DNA from 2 places in the Streptomyces sp. NPDC058751 genome. Region 1 is predicted to be linked to the other one. Evidence: predicted binding sites of a transcription regulator. Region 1 holds the regulator's gene; the other holds the start of a gene.
What was found. The regulator HrcA, encoded in region 1, represses chaperone genes, less so after heat shock. The targets are predictions, from matches to a motif close to TTNGCACTCNGNNNNNCNGAGTGCNAA.
Positions count from the first base shown of each region.

Region 1 (7,061 bases):
TGCCGGGCACCGAGATCCTCGACGACCGGCTCACCGGCGACGCGGCCGTGGTGGTCAGCGAACTCGTCACCAACGCCGTCGTGCACGCGGGCACCGACGTCGAGCTGCTGTGCCGCCTGGAGTGCCCGGCCGACGGCCCGCCGGGACCGCTGGTCGTCGAGGTCTCCGACCAGCACCCCTCGCGCGCCATACGGGAGGACGGCGCCGAACCGCCCTACGGGACACCGGAGTACGGGCGGGGCCTGCGCCTCGTCGCCGCGCTCTCCGAGGCGTGGGGGATCACCTATCGTCCGGGCGTCAAGACGGTGTGGTCGAGGCTGCCGGCCGCCGGGACCGCCGCCGCCCCGCCGGGGACGGCCGTCTTCACGGACACCGACGGCCTGCGCCCGCCGGCCCGCTTCGAGGACACGAGCGGTCTCGCCGGACCGGTCTCCTTCGCGGGCGCGGACGGGTTCGCGGGAACGGACGGGTTCGCCGACGTCGACGGGCTCACCGGCGCGGCGGGGGGTCCGCGACCGGCCGGGCCCGGGGCCACCGCGTACGCCGAGGGACGGGTCCCGGGCCACGGGCCGCGGGCCGGCGGCGAGCCGTACGGCGCGGTGCCCGTCCCGGGGGCGGACCGGAGCGGCGCGCGGGGCCACGACTGGCTCGACCGGGGAGCCCTCTCCTTCCTCGCCGAGGCCTCCGACCTGCTCGCCGGACAACTCGACGAGGACCTGGTCGCGGCCCTGGCCGGGCAGCTCCTCGTCCCCCGCCTCGCCGACTGGTGCGCGGTGTGGCTGGAGGACGAGGCCACCGGCCGGGCCGGCGGTCCGGGCCTGGCCCTCGGCCCCCGCCTCGCCCGGGTCTGGCACGGCAGCGAGAACCTGATCGAGGGCCTGCGCCAGGCACTGGAGAAGGACCCGCCGCGGCTGCCCGAGGCGGTGCGCTCGCGGGCCGTCCCGGTGCCCTGGCCCGGCGAGGCGCTGGGCGCCCGCGGGACGAGCGGGGCGGCACTGGCGTACCGGCTGATCGCGGGCGGCCGGCCGCTGGGCACGCTCGTCATCGGACGGGCCGGACCACCCGACTTCCCCGACGAGGTCACCGGGCTCGTCGAGGACCTCAGCCGCCGCATCGCCCTGGCCATCGGAGCGGCCCGGCAGTACGCGCGGCAGGCCACCATCAGCCGGGTCCTGCAGCGCGGGCTGCTGCCGGGCGCGGTCGCCGAGATCCCCGGGGTGCGCAGCGCCCTCGTCTACGAGCCGCTCGACCAGGGCGGCCCGAGCGGTGACTTCTACGACGTGTTCCCCGCGGGTGACGGGCGCTGGTGCTTCGCGGTCGGCGACGTCCAGGGCAAGGGACCCGAGGCCGCAGTCGTGATCGGGCTGGCCCGGCCCTGGCTGCGGCTGCTGGCCCGCGAGGGCTACGACGTCGCGGACGTCCTCGACCGGCTCAACCAGCTCCTCCTCGACGACGCGACGGAGGCGGCGGACGCGGCGGCCCGCGCGCTCGTGGCCGCGGGGGGACCCGGGCTCGGCACCGACCCCGGCCCGCAGACGCGCTTCCTGTCCATGCTCTACGGCGAGCTGGTGCCCTTCGAGGGCGGAGTGCGCTGCACCCTCGCCTCGGCGGGGCATCCGCTGCCGCTGCTGCTGAGCCCCGACGGCGAGGTGCGGGAGACGGCCCGGCCGCAGACCCTGCTCGGCGTGTTCGAGGACCCCGAGTACACCTCCGAGTCCTTCGAGCTGTACCCCGGAGACACCCTCCTGTGCGTCACCGACGGGGTGACGGAGCGGCGCGACGGGTCCCGTCAGTTCGACGACGACGACGGTCTCGCGCACGCCCTCGCGGGCTGCGCGGGCCTGAACGCCGAGATGATCGCGGAACGGATCCGCGCCCTGGTCCACGCGTTCGGCCCCCGCCCGCCCGAGGACGACATGGCGCTGCTGGTGTTACAGGCGCAGTAGCGGGCCCACCGCGGCCGGGGCGCCCGGCCCGTCCGCCCCGTGGCCGGCCGGGGTCCGGCCGGGGTCCGGCCGGGAAGCGACCGGGGGCCGCTCCGGGGCGGTGGCCGTCCCGGCCCGCGCCGGACACGCCCGCCCCGGCCGTGCTGGACAATGGAACGCATGCCTTCCGCACTTCCCGACGGTGAGCCCGTCCCCGACGACGGGGCGCTGCCCGCGCACGCCCTGGCCGGGGCCGCCGAGCGACCCCTCGGGTTCTACCTCCACGTGCCGTACTGCGCGACCCGCTGCGGCTACTGCGACTTCAACACCTACACGGCGACCGAGCTGCGGGGCAGCGGCGGCGTGCTCGCCTCCCGCGACAACTACGCCGACACCCTGACCGACGAGATCCGGCTCGCCCGCAAGGTCCTCGGCGACGACCCCCGCCCGGTCCGCACGGTCTTCGTCGGAGGCGGCACGCCCACGCTGCTGGCCGCCGACGACCTCGTACGGATGCTGGGGGCGATCCGGGACGAGTTCGGGCTCGCGGACGACGCTGAGGTCACGACGGAGGCGAACCCCGAGTCGGTCGGCCCGGAGTACCTCGCGACCCTGCGCGCCGGCGGCTTCAACCGGATCTCCTTCGGCATGCAGAGCGCCCGGCAGCACGTCCTGAAGGTGCTCGACCGCACGCACACCCCGGGCCGCCCCGAGGCCTGCGTCGCCGAGGCCCGCGCGGCCGGCTTCGCACATGTGAACCTGGACCTGATCTACGGCACGCCGGGGGAGTCGGACGACGACTGGCGGGCCTCGCTCGAAGCGGCCCTCGGCGCCGGTCCCGACCACGTCTCCGCGTACGCGCTGATCGTCGAGGAGGGCACGCAGCTCGCCCGCCGCATCCGCCGCGGCGAGGTCCCCATGACGGACGACGACGTGCACGCGGACCGCTATCTCATCGCGGACGAGGTGATGTCGGCGGCGGGCTTCGAGTGGTACGAGGTGTCGAACTGGGCCGCCTCCGAGGCCGGCCGCTGTCTCCACAACGAGCTGTACTGGCGCGGCGCCGACTGGTGGGGCGCGGGCCCCGGGGCGCACAGCCACGTCGGGGGCGTTCGCTGGTGGAACGTGAAGCATCCGGGGGCGTACGCGGCGGCACTGGCCGAGGGCCGCTCCCCGGGGGCCGGCCGTGAACTCCTCGCCGACGAGGACCGCCGGGTCGAGCGGATCCTCCTCGAACTGCGGCTGCGCGAGGGCTGCCCGCTCTCCCTGCTCCGCCCCGACGGCCTCGCGGCCTCCCGCCGCGCCCTGTCCGACGGACTCCTCGAAGCCGGCCCCTACGACGCCGGCCGCGCCGTCCTCACCCTGCGCGGCCGTCTCCTCGCGGACGCCGTCGTCCGGGACCTGGTGGACTGAGCGCGGTACGTCCGGCACCGGCCGCACCGGCCGTCCCCGTCACTCCGGCGGCGCGGTCACGAAGTCGATCAGTTCCTCCACCCGGCCCAGGAGGGCCGGTTCCAGGTCCTTGTAGGAGCGCACCCGGGACAGGACGTGCTGCCAGGCCGCGCCGGTGTTCTCCGGCCAGCCGAGGGCCCGGCACACGCCCGTCTTCCAGTCCTGGCCGGGCGGGACCCGGGGCCAGGACGGGATGCCGAGGGAGGACGGTTTCACGGCCTCCCAGACGTCGACGTACGGGTGGCCGAGCACCAGGGCGTGCTCGCTCGTGACCGCCTCGGCGATCCGGGACTCCTTCGAGCCCGGGACCAGGTGGTCCACGAGGACGCCGAGCCTGGCGTCCGGGCCCGGGGCGAACGCGTCGACGACCGCCGGGAGGTCGTCGACGCCCTCCAGGTACTCCACGACGACGCCCTCGACGCGCAGGTCGTCGCCCCAGACACGCTCGACCAGTTCGGCGTCGTGACGGCCCTCCACGTAGATGCGCCCGGCGCGCGCGACCCGGGCGCGGGCGCCGGGGACCGCCACCGAGCCGGACGCCGTGCGGCCGGGGCGGACGGGCGCCGCGGGCGCCGGGCGGACCAGGGTCACCACCTCGCCCTCCAGGAGGAAGCCGCGCGGCTCCAGCGGGAACACCCGGTGCTTGCCGAAGCGGTCCTCCAGGGTCACCGTGCCCGCCTCGCAGCGGATCACCGCGCCGCAGAAGCCGGTGCCGGGCTCCTCGACGACCAGACCCGGGTCCGCCGGGACCTCGGGCACGGACCGGGGCTTCTTCCACGGCGGGGTCAGGTCCGGAGAGTACTGGCGCATTCGGATGACGATAGGAGAAGCGCGCCGGCGCTCCCCGCGACACGCCGGAACAGACCGGGCCGGACCCCGGCCGCCCGGCCCCCGCGGAGCCGGAACCTGCGGAGCCGGAACCCGCCGGGAGCCGCCGTCACGGACCCGCCCGGTCGGCCCCCGCCGGGCCGAAGCGCGCCGCCAGGGCCTCCCGTTGGGCCCGTACGAACGCGGCGTCCACGATCGCGCCGTGGCCGGGGACGTACAGCGCGTCCTCGCCGCCCAGTCCGAGCAGGGTGTCGAGCGCCGCGGGCCAGCGCGACGGTACGGCGTCGGGGCCCGCCTGCGGCTCGCCGGACTCCTCGACCAGGTCGCCGCAGAACACCACCGCCGGGTCGCCCGGCACGACGGCCACGAGGTCGTGCGCGGTGTGGCCCTCGCCCGTCCGCACCAGCCGGACCCGGACGCCGCCGCCGAGATCCAGGTCCAGGGTGTCCCGGACGAAGAGCCGGGGACGTACGAGCGTGTCGGCCGCCTCCTCGGCCGCCCCCGGGTCGAGCCCGTTGCGCACCGCGTCCGCGCACAGCTCGTCGCGGCCACCGCCGTACGCCCCGGACGAACCGTCCGCGACGAGGATCCGCGCGCCCGCGAACGCCGCGGCACCGAACACGTGGTCGAAATGCGGGTGGGTGAGCGCGATATGGGTCACACGCCCGCCGGTCAGGGCCCGCGCGTCGGCGCGCAGCGCGGCGCCCTCCGCGAGGCTCGATCCCGCGTCGATCATCAGCGCCGCCCCCTCGCCGACGACGAGCCCGGCCGTGCAGTCCCAGCGCGGAAGCCGCCGCCGCCCCACCCGGGGCGCCACCCTTTCCCACCCGAGCTCTTCCCAAGTCAGCCTCATGCGGCGACGCTAACGGTGGCCGGGTGCCGTGCACGACATCGCGGGGCGGCCCTTGCCCGGGGCGTGCCCGACCGCCGTACACTGAACCGGGGAACGTTGGCACTCGCGTGCGCTGAGTGCCAGGCGAATGCCGCGAAGGCCACGAAGACCACCGAGTCGACTTCTGGAGGTGCGCGATGCTCAGCGAACGCAGGCTGGAGGTGCTGCGCGCCATCGTCCAGGACTACGTGGGCACCGAGGAGCCGGTCGGCTCCAAGGCGCTCACCGAGCGGCACCGCCTCGGCGTCTCGCCCGCCACCGTCCGCAACGACATGGCGGTCCTGGAGGACGAGGGGTACATCGCCCAGCCGCACACCAGCGCCGGGCGCATCCCCACGGACAAGGGCTACCGCCTCTTCGTCGACAAGCTCGCCGGCGTCAAGCCGATGACCGCGCCCGAGCGCCGCGCCATCCAGAACTTCCTGGACGGAGCCGTCGACCTGGACGACGTCGTGGGGCGGACCGTGCGGCTGCTCGCGCAGCTCACCCGCCAGGTCGCCGTCGTGCAGTACCCCTCGCTGACCCGTTCGACCGTGCGCCACGTGGAGCTGCTGTCGATGGCTCCCGCGCGGGTGATGCTCGTGCTGATCACGGACACCGGCCGGGTCGAACAGCGCATGATCAACTGTCCGGCGCCGTTCGGTGAGACGTCGCTGGCGGACCTGCGCGCCCGGCTCAACAGCCGGGTCGCGGGGCGTCCCTTCGCGGACGTCCCGCAGCTCGTCCAGGACCTCCCGGAAGCCTTCGAGGCGGAGGACCGGGGTACGGTCTCGACGGTGCTCTCCACGCTGCTGGAGACACTGGTCGAGGAGACCGAGGAGCGGCTGATGATCGGCGGTACCGCCAATCTCACGCGCTTCGGACATGACTTCCCCCTCACCATCCGGCCGGTGCTCGAAGCGCTGGAGGAGCAGGTCGTGCTCCTCAAGTTGCTCGGGGAGGCCGGGGATTCGAGCATGACCGTGCGAATCGGGCACGAGAACGCGTACGAGGGACTCAACTCCACGTCCGTGGTCTCCGTCGGCTACGGTTCGGGCGGCGAGGCAGTAGCCAAACTCGGCGTGGTCGGCCCGACCCGCATGGATTATCCGGGAACGATGGGAGCGGTACGAGCGGTGGCACGGTACGTCGGACAGATCCTGGCGGAGTCGTAAGTGGCCACGGACTACTACGCCGTACTCGGCGTGCGCCGCGACGCGTCCCAGGACGAGATCAAGAAGGCGTTCCGGAGGCTCGCTCGCGAGCTGCACCCGGACGTCAATCCCGATCCGAAGACGCAGGAGCGGTTCAAGGAGATCAACGCCGCGTACGAGGTGTTGTCGGACCCGCAGAAGAAGCAGGTCTACGACCTCGGCGGCGACCCGCTGTCCCAGCAGGGCGGCGGCGCCGGTGCCGGCGGCTTCGGCCAGGGCGGCTTCGGGAACTTCTCGGACATCATGGACGCGTTCTTCGGCACGGCGTCGCAGCGCGGACCGCGCTCGCGCACCCGCCGCGGCCAGGACGCCATGATCCGGCTGGAGATCGAGCTCGACGAGGCGGCCTTCGGCACCACGAAGGACATCCAGGTCGACACGGCCGTCGTCTGCGGCACCTGCAACGGCGAGGGCGCAGCCCCCGGAACCGCCGCGCAGACCTGTGACATGTGCCGCGGCCGCGGCGAGGTGTCCCAGGTGACGCGGTCCTTCCTCGGCCAGGTCATGACCTCGCGGCCGTGTCCGCAGTGCCAGGGCTTCGGCACCGTCGTCCCGACCCCGTGCCACGAGTGCGCGGGCGACGGCCGGGTCCGCTCCCGCCGCACCCTCACGGTCAAGATCCCGGCCGGTGTGGACAACGGCACCCGCATCCAGCTCGCGGGCGAGGGCGAGGTCGGCCCCGGCGGCGGCCCCGCCGGCGACCTGTACGTCGAGATCCACGAGCTGCCGCACAAGACCTTCCAGCGGCGCGGTGACGACCTGCACTGCACG
Region 1 covers NZ_JBHYPZ010000001.1:11,029-18,089, reverse strand. Annotated here, with positions in the region: gene ACFW6B_RS00075 (SpoIIE family protein phosphatase) at 1-1,946, shown strand, start outside; gene hemW (radical SAM family heme chaperone HemW) at 2,106-3,338, shown strand; gene ACFW6B_RS00065 (DUF3097 domain-containing protein) at 3,378-4,187, opposite strand; gene ACFW6B_RS00060 (MBL fold metallo-hydrolase) at 4,315-5,058, opposite strand; gene hrcA (heat-inducible transcriptional repressor HrcA) at 5,235-6,251, shown strand; gene dnaJ (molecular chaperone DnaJ) at 6,252-7,061, shown strand, end outside.

Region 2 (7,061 bases), on a different contig from region 1:
TCCCCCCGGTCACCTCACCGGGAAGCCGTCAGCTCAGCGTGCCGAGCGCCGCCGCGTCGTAGGGCGCCAGCTCGTCGAAGCGGCCGGCCAGGACCTTCGCCGCCCACTCGGGGTCCTGGAGCAGCGCGCGGCCGACGGCGACCATGTCGAACTCGTCGCGCTCCATGCGGTCGAGGAGGTCGTCGATGCCCTTGACCGGGGAGCCCTCGCCCACGAACGCCTTGATGAAGTCGCCGTCCAGACCGACCGAGCCGACGGTGATGGTGGGCTTGCCCGTCAGCTTCTTCGTCCAGCCGGCGAGGTTGAGGTCGGAACCGTCGAACTCGGGCACCCAGTAGCGGCGCGTGGAGGCGTGGAAGGAGTCCACTCCGGCCGCGGCGAGCGGGGCGAGGATCGCCTCCAGCTCCTCCGGGGTCTCGGCGAGCCGGGCGTCGTAGGCCTGCTGCTTCCACTGCGAGTAGCGGAAGATGACGGGGAACTCGGGCGAGACGGCCGCCCGCACCGCGGCGACGATCTCCGCCGAGAACTTCGTACGGGCCACCGGGTCGCCGCCGTACGCGTCCTCGCGCCGGTTGGTGCCCGCCCAGTGGAACTGGTCGAGCAGGTAGCCGTGGGCGCCGTGCAGTTCGACGCCGTCGAAGCCGATGCGCTCGGCGTCGGCGGCGGCCCTGGCGAACGCCTCGATGACGTCGTCGAGGTCCTGCTGGGTCATGCTCCTGCCGGTGACCTGGGCGCCCTCCTTGTAGAGGCCGGAGGGGCCGACGGGCGGGGCGTCCGCGAAGGGCGGCTCGCCCGCCTTGCGGACCATGCCTATGTGCCAGAGCTGCGGGACGATCGTGCCGCCGGCCGCGTGCACGGCGTCGGCGACCTTCGCCCATCCGGCGAGCTGGTCCTCGCCGTGGAAACGCGGCACGTCGTCACTCTGTCCGGCCGAGTCGTGGCCGACGTACGTGCCCTCGGTGACGATCAGGCCGACGCCCGCGGCGGCGCGGCGGGAGTAGTAGCCGACCACGTTCTCCCCCGGCACACCGCCCGGCGAGAACATCCGGGTCATCGGGGCCATGGCGATCCGGTTCGGGACGGTCAGGCCGTTGATGGAGACGGGACGGGACAGGATCTCGGCTGCGCGGGACGCGGCGTCAGCGGTCACGTGGGGGCTCCTCGAAGAGGTGGGCGGTATGACGTCGGGCGGTCTGCGGGCAGGAGATTCCGTGCGGTATGTGCACATGCATCGACTGCTCTCAGTCGTCAACCTCCGCGACGGGCGAAGCATTCCGCCGGACCCGCACCCGTCGCCGTGATCCGGGCCACACCCCTCACGGCGGCCCCTCGCGACAAAGGGCCCGCCGAACGGACGTTCCGTTCGACGGGCCCTGACTCCCCGCGGCCTCGCCCCGGGAACGCGTCCGTCGCCGTTACGGCACGTCGCTGAGCCTGTGGGCGTAGATCACCCGGCCGCACGGGGACGGCTCGGCGCGTGCGCCGTTGAGATACGGGTCGGACGAATCGGTGTAACAGCTCGGGTCGTCGGTGTTCTCACGGTGCTCGGAGACCGACCACAACAGCGGCGGATCGTGGGTTTCTTCGCCGTGCTCGATGTACAGGTCCTCGGGCCCGACGGCGGTCGGCGTCGAGCCGACGGTGGTCAGCGTGGAGCTGCTGTTGAGCGCGGCGCGCCAGAGGGTGCCGTTGGAGTACTTGTGGCTCTGGTTCAGATAGAACTTGTTCTTGTACTTCGCGGCGCCCTGGATACCGTCCTTGGGCAGGTAGTTGCCCCACATGGAGACGGTGCTGTAGTTGCCGGTGCTGATCTGCCCCGTCTCCCCGTCCAAGGGGATGCCGGCGATGCGGCCCATGGAGGGCTTTTCCTGGTTGCCGTTCTCCTTGTCCTTACCGGGCCGGCAGTACTCGCCCATGACCAGTTCGTCGGGCGACGCGCTGCGGTCCAGCGAGAGGTAGGAGGCCTTGGGCGCGCCGAAGCCCTCGCACCAGGTGATCGATTCGCCGTCGCCGTACCTGGCCTTGTTGTACTGGTACGTCGTGAACTTCCAGCTGTCGACCTGCGGCATCACGTAGCGGTAGCCGTAGCTGTACCAGACGTTGTTCTGCCGGCCGATCTTGCGGGTGTCCTGGACGTTGCTGGTGAGGCCGTCCCGGGTGGGGTCGTCGGTGGCGCTGTCGTTGTCCGGGTTGAGGTCGATGATGTGGCGCATGTCGAAGACCCGGACGCCCGCCATCGTGTCGGCGACATAGAGGTAGTTGCCGTACCAGACCATGCCCCCGGCGTGGATGCCCTTCTGCAGCGGGTTCTCGTCGGCGTGCACCCCGTCGAAGGAGATGTGGTCGTACGCGTTGTAGTACGGCCAGACCAGCAGCACGTGGCGGTACTTGTTGGTGGCCGGGTCGAGGAAGGTGATGCGGGCACCCTTCTCGTTGCAGGAGTCCGGCTCACCGACCTGACAGACGCCGTCGCCCTTGGTGCCGTCGGTGTTCGCGTCGTCCCGCCCCGGGTTCCAGGAGTCGTACGAGCCGACGGTGATCGGGCGCTTGACACCCCAGTGCTCGTCCTGCTGCGCGTCGGAGACCCCGCTGATCGCCTGCGGGATCCACTCCTTGCTGGTGGCGTCGTCGGACTTCCAGCAGTACTTCTTGGCGCGCTCCAACGGGGTGCCGTTGTCGCCGGTCCCGAAGGGGTCGGTCGTGCAGGCGCTGCCGGTGGGGGCGTCACGGTTGGCGTCGTCCATCAGGTCCTGCACACCCTCCTCGTAGAGGGAGGCGTACAGGTCGTCGATGCGTCCGCTGAGGTCGCTGCCCCGGGCCAGCCGGAAGTCCGCGGGGTCGGCGGAACTGCCCGGGTCGCCGGCCGCCTGCGCGCGGACGACCTTGCTCGCGTCCCCGTAGGTGGGCTTGGGCTCCTGGACGCGGGTGTTGCCGGAAGTGTCCTGCGTCGCGCCGGCCGAAGGCTGAGCGGTGGGGGCCGGGTCGTCCGCCCGGGCGGGCGCCGCCAGACCGGCCGCGGCCAGGCCGGCGGCCGCGCACGCCACCAACCATCTGTGACGTCTGGGGAGTTGAGCCACTGTCGTCTCCGTCGTGCCAGTTGAATGGGTCGAACTGGCGATTCAACAGAGGGCGGTTGGGCTCGGCAAAGTTAGTGCGATTCTGACAGGGAGACAGATTTATCCCCTGTCGGCGTGACATCTCGGGCCGGAACGCGCCCGAGGGCGGCACCTCCCTCGCGGGAAGGTGCCGCCCTCGGAACGTCAGGACGGTTGATCGACCGGGTCGATCAGAAGTCCATGTCACCGCCCGGCATGCCGCCCGGAGCGGCCGCGGCGGCCTTCTCCGGCTTGTCGGCGATGACGGCCTCGGTGGTCAGGAACAGCGCGGCGATGGAGGCGGCGTTCTGCAGGGCGGAACGGGTCACCTTCGCCGGGTCGATGATGCCTTCGGCGATCATGTCGACATACTCACCGGACGCGGCGTTCAGGCCGTGGCCGACGGGAAGGTTGCGCACCTTCTCGACGATGACGCCACCCTCGAGGCCACCGTTGACGGCGATCTGCTTGAGCGGGGCCTCCAGGGCCAGGCGCACGGCGTTGGCGCCGGTCGCCTCGTCGCCCGAGAGCTCGAGCTTCTCGAAGACCGAGGAAGCCTGGAGCAGGGCCACGCCACCACCGGCGACGATGCCCTCCTCGACGGCCGCCTTCGCGTTGCGGACGGCGTCCTCGATGCGGTGCTTGCGCTCCTTGAGCTCGACCTCGGTGGCGGCACCGGCCTTGATGACGGCCACGCCGCCGGCCAGCTTCGCCAGACGCTCCTGGAGCTTCTCGCGGTCGTAGTCCGAGTCCGAGTTCTCGATCTCGGCACGGATCTGGTTCACACGGCCGGCGACCTGGTCGGCGGAGCCGGAGCCGTCGACGATCGTGGTCTCGTCCTTGGTGATGACGACCTTGCGGGCGCGGCCCAGCAGGTCCAGACCCGCGTTCTCCAGCTTGAGGCCGACCTCCTCGGAGATGACCTCGCCGCCCGTGAGGATGGCGATGTCGCCGAGCATGGCCTTGCGGCGGTCACCGAAGCCCGGGGCCTTGACGGCGACGGACTTGAAGGTGCCACGGATCTTGTTGACGACCAGGGTCGACAGGGCCTCGCCCTCGACGTCCTCGGCGATGATCAGCAGCGGCTTGCCCGACTGCATGACCTTCTCCAGGAGCGGGAGCAGGTCCTTCACGTTCGCGATCTTGGAGTTCGCGATCAGGATGTACGGGTCGTCGAGGACGGCCTCCATACGCTCCATGTCGGTGGCGAAGTACGCCGAGATGTAGCCCTTGTCGAAGCGCATGCCCTCGGTGAGCTCCAGCTCCAGACCGAAGGTCTGGGACTCCTCGACGGTGATGACGCCTTCCTTGCCGACCTTGTCCATCGCCTCGGCGATGAGCTCGCCGATCTGGGTGTCGGCGGCGGAGATGGAGGCCGTGGAAGCGATCTGCTCCTTGGTCTCGACATCCTTCGCCTGCTCCAGCAGGGCACCGGAGACGGCCTCGACGGCCTTCTCGATACCGCGCTTGAGGGCCATCGGGTTGGCGCCGGCGGCGACGTTGCGCAGGCCCTCGCGGACGAGCGCCTGGGCGAGGACGGTGGCGGTGGTCGTACCGTCACCGGCGACGTCGTCCGTCTTCTTGGCGACTTCCTTGACCAGCTCGGCGCCGATCTTCTCGTACGGGTCCTCGAGCTCGATCTCCTTGGCGATGGAAACACCATCGTTGGTGATCGTGGGCGCGCCCCACTTCTTCTCGAGGACGACGTTGCGGCCCTTGGGGCCGAGGGTGACCTTGACGGCGTCGGCGAGCTGGTTCATCCCGCGCTCGAGACCGCGCCGTGCCTCCTCGTCGAACGCGATGATCTTGGCCATGTGAAGTGGTCCTCCCGGACGGGGTGGATTGCTCCGGATCGCGCCCGCGCCCGCGACGGACGGCCCTCGAGCCCTGTGGTTCCTTGCCCCACAGGCCCGTGGACCTCGCCGGCCCGATCCAAGTTCTGTCACTCTCACTCGGAGAGTGCTAACGCCAATGATTAGCACTCGACCCCTGCGAGTGCAAGCGCCCCTCCCGAAAACAGACCCCTGGCCCGCCCCTGCGCGGGGCCCGCGGCAAGGGCACCCGCAGGCACATGGGCGGAGGACGCACGAGGGGCCCGCATCCCCGGTGGGATGCGGGCCCCTCGTGCGTGAGTGCGTCGGTGGTCGTTCGCGCCCGATCAGACGGCGAGTTTGACCATGTCCGCCTGCGGACCCTTCTGGCCCTGCGAGATCTCGAACTCCACTCGCTGACCCTCTTCAAGGGTGCGGTAGCCGTCCATCTGAATCGCGCTGTAGTGCACGAAGACGTCCGCACCACCGTCGACCGCGATGAAGCCGTACCCCTTCTCCGCGTTGAACCACTTGACGGTGCCCTGAGCCATGCCTAACTCCCCTATTACTGGCCCTTGCACAGATCCACACTTCGCGGATCCGGGTCAGACCTCACCCCCCAACGGTTGGGGGTGTGCGCCGGAACGCGTCGACCGCGGCTGAATGTATCTGTCCAACTGCCCTCTGCAACAGGTCAATCGGACGAGAATTCCGGGCATGGCTGATCAATGATATGCGGAGAATGCGCAAGGATTCGGGGCAAGTCGGACCCCATAAATGCCATAAAATGCCCAAAAAGGTGAGCCACTTTGGCTACTTCTTGTCGGCCGACGAACGCCCACTCATATGCGTCCGGCATGAAACCAACATCCAAATGGAGGCGACTTCCCCAACTCTAGCGCGCTCAACCCAACAGAATTGCCCCCTCCGTTTGTCTCACGGAGGAGGCAATTCTGTGAACGCGATGTGTTCTACATTACCCAGGGTAACGATCAGCCTCCGGCGACCGCCGGAATGATCGAGACGCCCGCGCCGTCCGGGGTCGCCGTCTCCAGGCCCTGCTCGAAGCGCACGTCGTCGTCGTTGACGTAGACGTTCACGAAGCGGCGCAGCTTGCCCTGGTCGTCCAGGACGCGCGCGGCGATGCCCGTGTGGTTCTTCTCCAGGTCGGCGATGACCTCGGCGAGGGTCGTGCCCTCGGCCTTCACCTCGGCGGCGCCACCGGTGTAGGTGCGCAGGATGGTGGGGATGCGGACGTTGACGCTCATGATGCGAGGCCAGCCTCTCGGAAGGAGTCGAGGTTCGGACGGATGGTCGCGGTCAGCCCGGTGTCGGAGGCCACCGCGTCCAGGGTCTTGAGGCCGTCGCCGGTGTTCAGCACGACCGTGGTGAGGGCCGGGTCGAGGAGTCCGTTCTCGATCAGCTTGCGGGTGACGCCGACGGTCACACCGCCCGCCGTCTCCGCGAAGATGCCCTCGGTGCGCGCGAGCAGCTTGATCGCGTCGACGATCTGCTCGTCGTCCACGTCCTCCACCGCGCCGCCGGTGCGCCGCGCGATGTCCAGCACGTACGGTCCGTCCGCCGGGTTGCCGATGGCGAGCGACTTGGCGATGGTGTCCGGCTTCTGCGGCCGTACGACGTCGTGGCCGGCCTTGTAGGCGACGGACACCGGGGAGCAGCCCTCGGCCTGGGCGCCGAAGATCTTGTACGGCCTGTCCTCGACGAGTCCGAGCTTGATCAGCTCCTGGAGCCCCTTGTCGATCTTCGTGAGCTGGGAGCCGGAGGCGATCGGCACGACGAGCTGGTCGGGGAGCTTCCAGCCGAGCTGCTCGCAGATCTCGTACGCCAGCGTCTTGGAGCCCTCGGCGTAGTACGGCCGCAGGTTGACGTTGACGAAGCCCCAGCCCTCGCCGGCCGGGTCGCCGATCAGCTCGGAGCAGAAACGGTTCACGTCGTCGTAGTTGCCCTCGATGCCGACGAGCTCGCCGCCGTAGACCGCGGCCATGACGACCTTGCCCTGCTCCAGGTCGTGCGGGATGAACACGCAGGAGCGGAAGCCGGCGCGGGCGGCCGCGGCGCCCACCGCTCCGGCGAGGTTGCCGGTGGAGGAGCAGGAGAGGGTGGTGAACCCGAAGGCGCGGGCCGCTTCGAGGGC
Region 2 covers NZ_JBHYPZ010000018.1:27,510-34,570, forward strand. Annotated here, with positions in the region: gene ACFW6B_RS18280 (NADH:flavin oxidoreductase) at 29-1,150, opposite strand; gene ACFW6B_RS18285 (hypothetical protein) at 1,416-3,044, opposite strand; gene groL (chaperonin GroEL) at 3,287-4,909, opposite strand; gene ACFW6B_RS18295 (cold-shock protein) at 5,254-5,457, opposite strand; gene ACFW6B_RS18300 (MoaD/ThiS family protein) at 5,899-6,174, opposite strand; gene thrC (threonine synthase) at 6,171-7,061, opposite strand, start outside.
Region 2: the regulator HrcA is predicted to act here: its motif matches at 5,035-5,061, upstream of groL (chaperonin GroEL).